One region of the Advenella sp. genome, then DNA from elsewhere that is predicted to be linked to it. Evidence: predicted binding sites of a transcription regulator. Region 1 holds the regulator's gene; each other region holds the start of a gene.
The links. Region 1 encodes sigma-54, which starts transcription at its own class of promoters, with help from an activator protein. Its sites were predicted from a motif close to TGGCANGNAANCTGCTTT; they were not measured.
Positions count from the first base shown of each region.

Region 2: a site for sigma-54 is predicted at 1,733-1,750, ahead of glnK (P-II family nitrogen regulator). Genes of this name have one in related genera too.
Region 3: a site for sigma-54 is predicted at 1,171-1,188, ahead of exaC (acetaldehyde dehydrogenase ExaC). Genes of this name have one in related genera too.
Region 4: a site for sigma-54 is predicted at 1,795-1,812, ahead of urtA (urea ABC transporter substrate-binding protein). Genes of this name have one in related genera too.

Region 1 covers NZ_JBQEAU010000001.1:45,677-48,818, reverse strand. Annotated here, with positions in the region: gene ACTIKR_RS00205 (LysR family transcriptional regulator) at 1-343, shown strand, start outside; gene ACTIKR_RS00200 ((2Fe-2S)-binding protein) at 718-984, opposite strand; gene rpoN (RNA polymerase factor sigma-54) at 1,262-2,656, opposite strand; gene ACTIKR_RS00190 (hypothetical protein) at 2,674-3,142, shown strand, end outside.
Region 2 covers NZ_JBQEAU010000004.1:63,722-66,863, reverse strand. Annotated here, with positions in the region: gene ACTIKR_RS01520 (accessory factor UbiK family protein) at 274-558, opposite strand; gene ACTIKR_RS01515 (hypothetical protein) at 886-1,455, opposite strand; gene glnK (P-II family nitrogen regulator) at 1,807-2,145, shown strand; gene ACTIKR_RS01505 (ammonium transporter) at 2,187-3,142, shown strand, end outside.
Region 3 covers NZ_JBQEAU010000002.1:47,863-51,004, forward strand. Annotated here, with positions in the region: gene ACTIKR_RS00675 (sigma-54-dependent Fis family transcriptional regulator) at 1-1,012, opposite strand, end outside; gene exaC (acetaldehyde dehydrogenase ExaC) at 1,254-2,777, shown strand; gene ACTIKR_RS00685 ((2Fe-2S)-binding protein) at 3,137-3,142, shown strand, end outside.
Region 4 covers NZ_JBQEAU010000004.1:44,044-47,185, forward strand. Annotated here, with positions in the region: gene urtB (urea ABC transporter permease subunit UrtB) at 1-395, opposite strand, end outside; gene urtA (urea ABC transporter substrate-binding protein) at 462-1,739, opposite strand; gene ACTIKR_RS01430 (c-type cytochrome) at 2,207-2,929, shown strand; gene ACTIKR_RS01435 (c-type cytochrome) at 2,995-3,142, shown strand, end outside.

The DNA.
Region 1 (3,142 bases):
CAAGCGGGCGTTGTCGATGCCATTGGCTTTGACCATGCGTCCAAACCGGATGCGCCAAATGATTGATCATGCAGCGACCAGTATTGGCTCCGAGGTTAGTCCGGTTCTAAGCACAAATTCGACCCATTTGATCAATATGCTCATGCGTCAGAATAAGGTTTATTCGATACGGCCCTACCTGGGTGGCGCCCCCGCCGTAGTAAATGGAATCACTTATATCCGGCTTTGCTCTCCGGAAGTCAGCCGTAGCATCAATATAGTATGGAGCACTGCCTACCCTGTGACTCGAACGACTGAGGCAGCACGCACTCTTCTTTGTGAGCTGATGGCGGGGTTGAGTTAAACCCAAGGAATCCACCCCCGAGATTGAATGTGCAACTTTTGCGCTGTAGCTATAATATCCTCGTTCAGTTCTATGGGATGGCCAAATTGTCTGCCAACCGCGGCGCACAAATCAGGATCGATCCGGGTGATATTGCGAAAGTGATAACGCAGTTGAATGTTGGGAACGTGGCACTGCAAGCGTGAGGTTGAAAATGCGCTGAGGCAGAGAAACCAGGCGCCGGTCCGCAAATGGTGATTTAGGACTAATTATTTGCCGCTTATCATTGGCGAATTATTATTTGCGGCTTATGATTTTGAGCATTATTGGTAGCAATGATTTTTGAAGGCGTGAACCTTGTGGCATGGTGACTTGTGCTTTGCAACGCCAGCCGATCAGGCGGCCGAACGCCAGAGCACCACAGATTCTGTTGCCAGCGCGTCACATTTGTCTTTGCCGCAATGGTCATTGGCGCCATCATGAGCAACAGGCGCACCGGTACAGGCTGCGCGCTCCAGATAGCTACAGGCCATTTGTGCGCAGCACCCGCAATTGGTGGCGACGCCCAGTTCTCGTTGCAGGTCACTCAGCGTGCTGGCGCCCTGGGAAATAGCGCTGACAACGGCGTCTTCGGTGACGGCATTACAAATGCAAATATACATGAGAGTTATTATCATCCAAGGCAAAAAAAGTTGCAAGCGCCTTGCCGGGTTTGATGAAAATGTCCAACAATTCCGTTCTTTCAGGGTGTTACCGCAATTTTTTGAGATTTATGGGGCATGGCACGTACGGCGCTGCCACCGCCAGTGCACGGGTCTATGGGTGCGTGCAACCAGGGCGCCAAGGCGGTGCGCCGGCAGGGCACGCAAGAGGTTGCCAGCCAAACCTGATCACCGTCTTCTACGGCCGCAGCAGGAGGCCGCGTCTCCTTGCGTGTCCCTATTCCTGATTAAGACTGGCCCGCGCCTTGCGCAGCGATGCCGATGGAATGCCCAGGACTTCGCGGTATTTGGCCACCGTGCGGCGCGCGATGGTAATGCCCTCCTGAGCCAGCAGGTCGGTCAGGCGACTGTCCGATAGCGGCTTGCCCTCTGGCTCGGCCTGAATGTAATTGCGAATGCGGATCTGCACCGCTGTTGCCGATGCATTTTCGCCACTGTCTGTCGCCACGCCGGAGCCAAAAAACCGTTTCAGCTCAAATACCCCATGCGGCGTCGCGATAAACTTCTGCGTCGTGGCCCGGGAGATGGTTGATTCATGCATCCCCACTGCATCGGCCACATCTCGCAGGGTCAAAGGCTGCAGGCGCGCCATGCCGTACTCCAGAAAGTCGCGCTGCTTGTCCATAATGGCACGCGAGACGTCCAGAATCGTCGTAAAGCGCTGACTGACCTGGCGCATAAAACCCTTGGCCGCGGCCAGTTGCTCGCTCATTGCCGAGCCAGCCTCTTTGCCCAGACGACGAATCATGCTTTCGTATCCTTCGCTGATACGTAGCGATGGCATGACCGCCTGATTGATGGTCAGGACCCACTCCCCTTTTATCTTGCGCACCAGAACATCGGGCACGGCATAATCGGCCGTGGGCGTGCTAAATTGCTTGCCAGGCCGCGGATCCAGTTGCCGGATCAGGGCATGAGCCTGTCGAATCCGGTCAATATCGGCGCCGGTAACGGAACGCAGTTGCGCCATATCGGCACGTCCAAGCGCCTCCAGCCCGTGCTCGCAAATAAGGCGGGCGCAAGCCAGTACCTCGGGCTCTGGCGGGTTGGCCAGAGAAGAAACATCCAATTGCAGCAGCAGGCATTCAGAAAGCGTACGCGCGCCCACCCCGGGCGGATCACACGACTGCAGCAGGCGCAAGGCAACCGCCAGGTCGTCTTCGCTGACATCGGCCTCTTCCGAAAACAACGTTGCTATTTCCTGCAGGCTGGACATCAGATACCCGTTATCGTCCAGTTCCTCGATCAGGTAGTCGGCCAGACTGACATCCCGCTCCGATGCGTGGGTAAGCCGCAACTGCTCCCGCAGATGCTCGGAAAGCGACAGCCCTACCGCTGTTTCGGGTTGAAAATACTCGTCATCTCGCGATTTCTGACCCGGCTGCGAGGTCCAGTCCTGTTGTAAAAGCTCGGCATCATTTTCGCTTGTATTTGTACTATCTTCGGATATTTGGTTATTATCGACAAGTTCAAGCATGGGGTTGTCCTGCAACACCTGTGCCAGTTCTGTCTGGAGATCCAGCGCAGAACACTGCAACAAGCGCAAGGATTGTTGCAGTTGCGGGGTCAGCACCAACTGCTGGCCAGTTCGAAGTTCTAACGCATGACGCATATCGATTTGGAATACCTATGAAATACAGTAATGCCGCGGTTCAGCAAAATGATGCCAGATTGGTAAGCAAAACGCTGCTTAAACTGGCTACCCCAAGGATTATAATGCGTGCCGTCGTGATTATTGTCACAATCGTGATTTGGCTGTGGGTTGCCGCAAGTATCCTTGAGTTCGGTGCCGCCCAAGACTACGTTTTTCTGAACAAGTTTAACGTACAACTGGTCTCTTTTTTACAGAGTATCAATACCTACCTGTGGTGGGCAGTAGTGCTGCTAGGCACCCTGATCGTCTACTTCTTCCTGAGTGCCTGGTATAGCGGAAGCGTTGAGCGCGCTGCATACAAGACCGTGCCCGCAGATACGGCAGCCCAATTGATTGGCAGCCTCTCTCCGGAAGGCCGGGACGTGCTCGGCTGGGTCTGGCGTGACCGCAGCGAACCCATCAATATCGGTAACCTGAAAACCACCAAGGATGAACTGGATAACA
Region 2 (3,142 bases), on a different contig from region 1:
ATTGATCAATGGTGAGAACCGACAGCCCCGAGATAGGCGCTATGGACAGCGTGCACTACCTGGCAGTCAAGCGAACCCGGCCACCATGACCAACACCAGCAGACCCGGTATCTACGGCCTCGTACATGCGGCCACAAATGCGGCCTCATATGAGGCCTCATACCACCCGACGGATGACCTGACAGATGATCTGATGATACCCGGGCCAGCATGAAGCGCTGGCCGCCTTTGTCGTGGGCAGCACCCTGGAGCGCTGCAATTTACTTTGTGGGTTTAGTCGACAACCGGGCCGGTATGGGCGCTTGTGGAAGACGGTGTTGTAATGCCTGCCTTGTCCTCCAGCAGACGAACCCGGGACTCCAGTTCGAACAGACGTTCGCGCAATTTTGCCGACAAGGCAACCTGCACATCAAATTCTTCTCGAGTAACCAGATCCAGCCGGGAAAATCCCTGGGCCATGAATGCCTTCACATTCTTTTCTATATCTGCCGCCGGGCTGTTCTTGATCAATTCCTGAATATTCTTCTGAAAATCTTCAAATAACTGATTCGATTTCATGATTGTGATTCCTGTATGCATACGGGCACCAGTGCCGCGTTCTGTTCTTCATATTGTACACATTTGCCATTGCAAACTTTGTACTGCACAGACTGAAAGCGACGTTCTACGTCCAATACACAACACAGTACGATAAAGCACAGCGCGGCGCATCGCGACAAGACATGGCCACAGTACAGTACCCAGCATAGCCCAGGCCGACGGGTGCAGACGGGCACGCTCAGGCTACGCACCCGCCACGCTTTAGCACCATCCGCACAACACATCCGCGCATGGTCCGCCCCAAAGCATCAACCCGCCTTTCGGCGGGTTGATGTAAGCAATGACTTATTGTGGTTTTGACTCAGTGTCCGGTTCGGTCGGCGCAGCAGGTGCACTCTCGGCTGGTGCAGTTTCAGTTGGCGTGGTCGTAGACGCGTCGCCCGCCGGTTGGGTAGCTCCGGATGTTTTCTCTTTTACCGCTTCCATGGCATCAGAGGCCGCCTGTTTGGCTGACTCCGCAGCTTCTTTGGCAGATTCCATAGCCGTGTCGGCATAATCCTTGGCTGCATCAGCAGCGTTTGAACCAGCCTCTTTGGCCGACTCAAGGGCGCTGCTGGCCGCTTCCTTGGCAGATTCCATCGCGTTGCCGGAGGCTTCGCCCGCTTTATCTGCTGCGTCCTGGGTGGCATCGGCAGCTTGGTTGGCAGACTCCGAGGCGGCTTCAGTTGCTTTATCGGCTGCAATCTTCGCTTCTTCGGCTGCCTTGTCTGCCGCCTGCTTGGCCTGATCCACGGCCGAGTCGGTTGCAGCAGGGGCCTGCGTGGTCTGGTCAGTGTCAGAACTATTATCACAACCAGCAATAAAAGCAGCGGCGGACAACATGGCTACAAGACTGAGTTTGGATACGTTCTTCAAGGCTTCACCTCTTTAATTGAAAATAGAATTTGTTTCACGATTTTACTGTAATTTCACGACCCGCATAAGCTGAATGTCTTCTGAATTGTCGCTAATCATTCCTCTTGGTTACAAATCATGCACTAAGACAATGAATGGCAGCACCGACCCAGGCGCATTTTGCAAGCTAAGCAAACAACACCGCGCTTAACGCACCAATATCGAGCACACGCTTATGGCCACACGCATTTATGCATCATTAGCGTGCCCCAACATGCGCCTGCACGGCAGCGAAAACTGGCACAACTATTGCTTTTAAGAGGCCATGGACAATCGGTCCTTAAAGACAAATGTTATTTCTGGGAGAACATTGTGAAACTGATCACAGCCATTATCAAGCCATTCAAACTGGATGAGGTCCGTGCTGGCCTGGCCGAAATCGGAATTCAGGGGCTGACGATTACAGAAGTCAAGGGTTTTGGCCGGCAGAAGGGTCATACAGAACTATACCGTGGCGCAGAGTATGTCGTGGACTTCCTGCCCAAAATAAAGCTGGAGACAGCCGTCGCCGACGAGCAGGTGGAACAGGCAATTGAAACCATCTGCCAGTCAGGCACCACCGGCAAAATCGGTGACGGAAAAATTTTCGTGACTGACCTGGAACAAGTCATCCGGATTCGCACCGGCGAAACCGGCAATGCGGCGCTGTAAGCCCGTCGCTCCCTATCACCTGTATTGAAAGGAAATTGAAAATGCAAAGCGCCGATTTAGTCTGGGTAAGCGTGTCCACCATTCTCGTGCTGTTTATGGTTGTTCCCGGTCTTGCCATGTTTTACGGTGGCCTGGTTCGCAGCAAGAACATTCTCTCGCTGATGAGCCAGGTCCTGGTTACCTTCGCCCTGGTCACGATTCTGTGGTTTGCCTATGGCTACTCCCTTGCCTTTTCAGGTGGGAACGCGCTCTTTGGCGACCTGTCCAAGGCCTTCCTGTCCGGCGTGATTGATCTGCCCGCAGACTCCTATGCACTGGCGGGCACCATTCCCGAACTAACGTTCGTTGCCTTCCAGGCCACCTTCGCCGGCATCACCTGCGCCCTGATCGTGGGCGGCTTTGCCGAACGCATCAAGTTCTCCGCCGTGCTTATTTTCATGGCAATATGGTTCACATTTTCCTACATCCCTGTGGCCCATATGATCTGGGCCGAGAAAGGCCTGCTATTTGGCGATGCGCTGGATTTTGCCGGTGGTACCGTAGTTCATATCAACGCCGGTGTGGCCGCGCTCGTGGCCGCCTATGTCGTGGGACCACGTATCGGTTATGGCAAGGAAGCCATGCAGCCACATAACCTGCCCATGACCATGATCGGTGCAGCGATGCTGTGGGTGGGTTGGTTCGGCTTCAACGGTGGCTCATCACTGGCCGCCAACAACCAGGCAGCGCTGGCGGTGTTCAATACACTGCTTGCCACGGCTGCTGCCATCGTCGTGTGGGTCCTGGTCGAGTGGAAATTCAAGGGCCAGCCGTCCCTGCTGGGCGGCGCCTCTGGTGCCGTAGCCGGCCTGGTGGGCGTAACGCCTGCCGCCGGTCTGGTGGATCCCATGGGCGCGCTGATTATCGGCGCCGTCACCAGCTTGTTCTGCGTCTGGGGCGTAAATGGCTTAAAACGCTTGCTTAAGGCCGATGACTCGCTAGACGTATTTGGCATACA
Region 3 (3,142 bases), on a different contig from region 1:
CATTGATGGCCAGCGTACTCTGACGTAACTGGTGTTGCAATGCTGGCTCCAGCGCTGGCAGGGCCGCCTGCACCCCGCCCGGGCCGCTGCGGTTTTTCACTTGCGGTGGTATCGACGTCGCCCCTTCGCCGTGCAACGCTTGTGAAGGGGCGCTGCCGGCAACGCCGATCCGCTCAAACTGCAAGGTTGCATACAGCGCAGTGCCATCGGCGCAAAAGCTGCGCTTCGGTTGCGACTGTAGTTGTTTCCAGGCGGGCAGCCATTTATCGACGGGTTCGTCCAGTAATGTAATAAGCGGGACATCAAGCAGTTCAGCTGCTGTTTCATTGGCGCCCACAATCTGCTGATCGGCAATCAGCAGCGTGCCGCATTGCGCCGCGTTCAGCGGCCCTGCGTGCCGCTGAAACTGCAGTCGGGCAATGTGCGTGCCGGCAAGATCCAGGATCTGGTTGCCGATCTGGCGTGCCGTGATTCGGACCAGATCGCCGGTGTAGTCCGGCAGTGTACGGGCATCGCCGGAAATATCCAGAACGCCCAGGATTTCTCCGCGTGGCGAGCGGATAGGCGCAGCATGGCAACTGAGAATACGGTTGCAGGGCAAAAAGTGCTCCCGGCCGATGACTCGGGTAAAGCCGTTTTCGATCAGGGCGGTGCCGATGGCATTGGTGCCGCGATGGCCTTCGGCCCAGCTGGCGCCGGGCCGCAGGGTCACCTGGTCAGCCTTATGCAGAAAGGCGCTATTGCCGGTGGCGTGCAGGATGACGCCGCTGGCATCCGAGAGCAACAGTATGCCCTGCGCCTGCGCCGCGATGCCACTGGCCGTGGCGATGTGCGGCGCGGCAGTCTGTAACAGGCTGGCGTATTGATCCAGGCGGGTATCAAGGTCTGCCCGGTCCAGCAGAATCGGTTCGTTTGCCAGCGTATCCGCCTGCTTTTCACAGCGCTCCCAGGAACGCTGAATTAGCGCATTCGGCTGTACGGTACCGGCGGAGTTCAGCGAGTGATGCAACATCGTAGTCTCCTGATGTGTTGCAAAAACAGACAGTTGTTGCTTGTGTTGCCTGCCTGCTGTCGTGATTCGCGACACCTTCTTGCTATGTTGTGCGTGCCGCGCGCGATGCGTCAAAACTATTCTACTCCAAAACCCTGTTTTGCTCCTTGCTAGCGAGATGGCATGAACTTTGCTCTAGAACGATAGCAGCGCGAGGCTATGGCTGCGCGCCATTTTAAAAATGAATATCTGGAGATAAGACATGAATCTATCCGATTTGAAGCAATTTGGTATTGACACCGATTACCCCTACAAGACCAAGTACGGCAACTATATTGGCGGCAAATGGGTGGAACCGGTCTCGGGCGAATACTTTGAGAATATTTCTCCGGTCAATGGTCAGGTGTTTTGCGAAGTCCCCAGGTCCGGCGCCGACGATATCGAGCGGGCCGTGGACGCTGCGCATGCGGCACGCCGTGCCTGGGGGCAGACCTCGACGACCGACAGAGCTAACCTGCTGCTGAAAATGGCCGATCGCATGGAGCAGAATCTGAAAGTGCTGGCGGTAGCTGAAACCATTGACAATGGCAAGCCCCTGCGTGAAACGATGGCTGCCGATCTGCCGCTGGCAGTGGACCATTTGCGCTATTTTGCCGGATGCATCCGGGCGCAGGAAGGGGGTATTTCCGAAATCGACAATACAACGGTGGCCTATCATTTTCACGAGCCACTCGGTGTGGTGGGGCAGATCATTCCATGGAATTTTCCGATCCTGATGGCGATCTGGAAACTGGCGCCGTCACTGGCAGCAGGGTGCTGCGTGGTGCTCAAGCCGGCCGAGCAGACACCCGCTTCGATCCTGGTGCTCATGGAAATTATTGGTGATCTGTTCCCTCCCGGTGTGATCAATATTGTCAATGGCTATGGCAAGGAAGCGGGCAATGCGCTGGCTACCAACAAGCGTATCGCCAAAATTGCCTTTACCGGCTCGACCGCCACAGGCAAGCATATCCTGCATGCGGCTGCCGACAACTTGATTCCGTCCACCGTTGAGCTTGGTGGCAAGAGCCCGAATGTATTTTTTGCCGATGTCATGGATCAGTCAGACGACTTTTTTGACAAGGCGCTTGAAGGGCTTTCGATGTTTGCGCTCAACCAGGGCGAAGTGTGCACATGCCCTTCACGCATCCTCATCCAGGAGTCCATATACGATCAGTTCATCGAGAAGGCCATTAACCGCGTGCAAAAGATCAAGACCGGCAACCCGCTGGATATGAATACCATGGTGGGCGCTCAGGCGTCGCAGGCGCAGATGGACAAGATCCTGGGCTATATTGATATTGGTCGTGATGAGGGCGCAGCGTGCCTGACCGGTGGCGAGCGCAATCGTGTGCAGAGTCTGGAGGAGGGGTATTACGTGACACCCACCATGCTTTCCGGCAAGAATGATATGCGCATATTCCAGGAAGAAATTTTCGGGCCGGTCGCCTCTGTTACGACGTTCCGGGATGAAGAAGAAGCACTGGCCATTGCCAATGACACCTATTATGGTCTGGGCGCAGGCGTATGGACCCGGGATGGTTCCCGCGCCTATCGCATGGGACGGGGTATTGAGGCAGGCCGGGTTTGGACCAATTGCTATCACCTGTATCCGGCTCATGCTGCATTCGGTGGTTATAAACAGTCGGGCATCGGGCGGGAAAATCACAAAATGGCGCTGTCCAATTACCAGCAGACAAAATGCCTGCTGGTGAGCTACAGCCCCAAGGCGCTGGGTTTTTTCTGATCGCTGTGCGTGTCGGACCGCATCTGGCGGTCCAGCCAACTGACCGGTGCAGGCCTTATGACTGCAAATATGCGCCGGTTTGCGTTTCTGTTGCATTTGTATTTCATTTTTATTTCTGCGTCAAAGACAACTTAGCATTGTCATCTGCGCTGCTTGGCCATAGCGGGCGGCCAGATCATACTGGCGCAAAACGTTAGGACAAATGTGGTTATCAGGAAGTTGATCACAATCCCGATAAGATTGCTATACTGAATACAGTAAAGCGAGTCTGGTTTGCCTGCGTCGGGTGCGACAGCACGTTAATGATGGGGCTTTACGATGATGGTTTTGTTTAGCAACGAACGGAAAGGATAGCTGCAATGATT
Region 4 (3,142 bases), on a different contig from region 1:
AACAGACTCATCGAGGCCAGCGCATTCTGGATCAGTCGGCGCAGTGCATTGTTCAGTATCGGTTGACGGGTCGGCGCCGTTGGAGGCGCGATGCTTTCACCGGTTAAGGGGTCTGTGTAGCCTTGATCGGACTTGATCACGAGCCGTCCATCGGGCAGGCCCAACACAGTGCCTTGCGATAAGCTTTGCAGTAGCGGACGGGCGACCGCAGGATCGGCGTTCACCAGTTTTTCTATGGCCTCTTTGCGCTCCCCATAGCTGCCGGAAACAAGCACGTTCAGATCGGCCGGTGTCAGCGTGCTCGCATGGGCTGGCGTTACAGACATAAGCAGAACGCCGACAATCATGGCCAGTTTTCCAATCCAATCCTTAACGAGGCAAGGGGTGAGTTTCATGCGGATCTTTCCATTTTTTGCTGTCGGTTGCATGACCGGCCCGCCGGGCCGGGTCATTGTTCGCATTTATTTCACTTCATCGGGTTTTTTTTCATTGCCGGCAATGAACGGGCTCCATGGCTGGGCGCGCACGGGTTTTTCTGTTTGCCAGACAATGTCGAATTGCCCGTCAGGACGGATTTCACCGACCATGACAGGTTTGTATAAATGATGGTTGCTGCCCATTTGAATTTCGAAGCCGTCCGGCGCTGACACTTTCTGACCGATCATGGCCGCGCGAACGGCATCCACGTCAGTCTTGCCCGCTTTTTCAACGGCAGCTTTCCACATTTTCAACCCGACAACGGTCGCTTCCATGGGGTCGTTGGTCAGCGGTTTGTCTGCGCCAGGCAGCTTTTGCGCAGCGGCGTAATCCGCCCATTGTTTTTTGAAGGCCGAATTGGCTGGATTGTCCACGGACATAAAGTAATTCCACGCTGCCAAATGACCAACCAACGGCTTGGTGTCGATGCCGCGCAGCTCCTCTTCGCCCACGGAGAATGCGATGACGGGCGTATCTATTGCCTTGACGCCGGCGTTACCGAGTTCCTTATAGAACGGCACATTGGAGTCGCCATTGATGGTGGAGATGACCGCGGCTTTTCCGCCCGCAGCAAAACGTTTGATATCGTTCACGATGGTCTGGTAATCGCTATGACCGAAGGGAGTGTAGACTTCCTGTATGTCACTATCGGCAACGCCCTTGCTATGCAGGAAACCACGCAGAATTTTATTGGTGGTGCGCGGATAGACGTAGTCTGTCCCGAGCAGGAAAAATCGCTTGTAGCCGCCGCCTTCTTCGCTCATCAAATATTCAACGGCAGGAATGGCCTGTTGGTTAGGCGCCGCGCCGGTATAGAAAATATTGCGCGACATTTCTTCGCCTTCATATTGAACCGGGTAGAACAATAGGCCGTTCAGTTCTTCAAAGACCGGCAGCACCGATTTGCGCGAGACCGATGTCCAGCAACCGAAAACCGCTGCTACTTTTTCCTGGCTGAGCAATTCACGCGCTTTTTCTGCGAACAGCGGCCAGTTGGAAGCGGGGTCCACGATGACGGCCTCTACCTTGCGACCAAGAATGCCGCCTTCCTTGTTGATCGCGTCGATTTGCATTAGCGCGACATTTTTCAGCACAGTTTCGGAAATAGCCATCGTGCCGGACAGCGAATGCAGTATGCCGATCTTGATCGGCGGTTTGGATGGATCAATCTGACCCTGGGCCCAACTGCTGCTGAGCGCGCCAGAGCCAAATGCAAGTGCAAGACTGCACACCATGGTTTTAAGAACATTGCGACGTTTCATTTATCAGCTCCGGGATGAGTAAAGGCAAATTGCATGTGTGAGTAGCGATAGAGCTAAAGCAATAGTCGTGCCAGCAAACAGATCTCGTTGCTGCGGCGGGTCGAGCAACTCAAGCGGGAGCTAGCCTTACCCGCTTGCGCGCCACGGCAGGTAGACGCATTAAGGGAGCAGTGGGACAGCACATCGAGGGAGCATCAACGGGAATAAAAAGGTGCGCAAGGCGTTACCATTCATGAATGGTGATTTGAATTGGCTTGTGTTGATTCGATATTGGTGCGTTCGATACCAAAGGCGGTCGTCGATGCATGATGTCGGTGCGTCAATGCGCCGTGATGGTCCGTTTGAATTTGTGATACCTGGACATGCCTGCTTTACCCCGACCAGTCGATTCTATAAAATTACTAAAAAATATATACTAATAAGTAATAGATATATGAATGCAGTAGCATTATGGTTAGGAGTAGAAGATGAACAGAAATCGAAAAAAGCGTAGCGGAATATCCGCTGCAGCAATCGTGAGCGCTTGTAGCGTACTTTGGCTGCCCACAGAAATTGCGTCTGCCGGTGATATCGCGCAGGGTAAAAGTATTGCAGCCAAAGGCATTCCCGGCCAGGCGCCCTGTATGGCCTGCCATGGCGCAAATGGCGAGGGCATGGCAGCTGCAGGGTTTCCCTTTCTTGCCGGTTTGCCGGCCGTGTACCTTGAAGCCCAGCTTGTGGATTTTGCCCAAGGCAAGCGCAAGCAGGCCGTGATGGAGCCGATTGCCAAGGCCTTGAGCGCCGAGCAAAAAAAGGCCGTTGCTGTCTGGTATGCGTCCCTCAAGCCGGTAATCGATCCGGCCCACGCGGTGCAACTGCAGGACAGCTATCCCAAAGGCAAGATGGGCGCCTGGCTGGCGCAGCGCGGTGACTGGTCGCGCGGGCTGCCGGCCTGTGTGCAGTGCCATGGTCCGGGCGGCGTCGGTGTTGCGCCCACGTTCCCTGCTTTGGCGGGCCAGTCTGCCATGTACATCAAAAACCAATTGCTGGCCTGGAAAACGGGTGCGCGCGCCGATGACGCGCATGGTCTGATGGCGCATCTGGCACGCAAACTGACAGATGAGGAAATCGACGGCGTCAGTGCCTATTTCGGAAACGATATTGGCGCTGCTGCTGCCAGCGCGACGACAGCACAAGCAGGGGGGCAATAATGAACCGTCTTTTATTCCTTCGCACGACGCATTTTGTGGCCATGACAACAGTTATTTGCCTGATCATGCCTGTTGGTTCCGTGGCAGCGCCCGCGGATTCTGGCCAGCCTGCAGATGGTCATGCAACGACAGCCGCTGCTCCAAGGCAAGCCAATGCAGCCATGTCGGCCGATACCACGGGATTTTCGCCACCGGCGGCCGATGCAATACCTG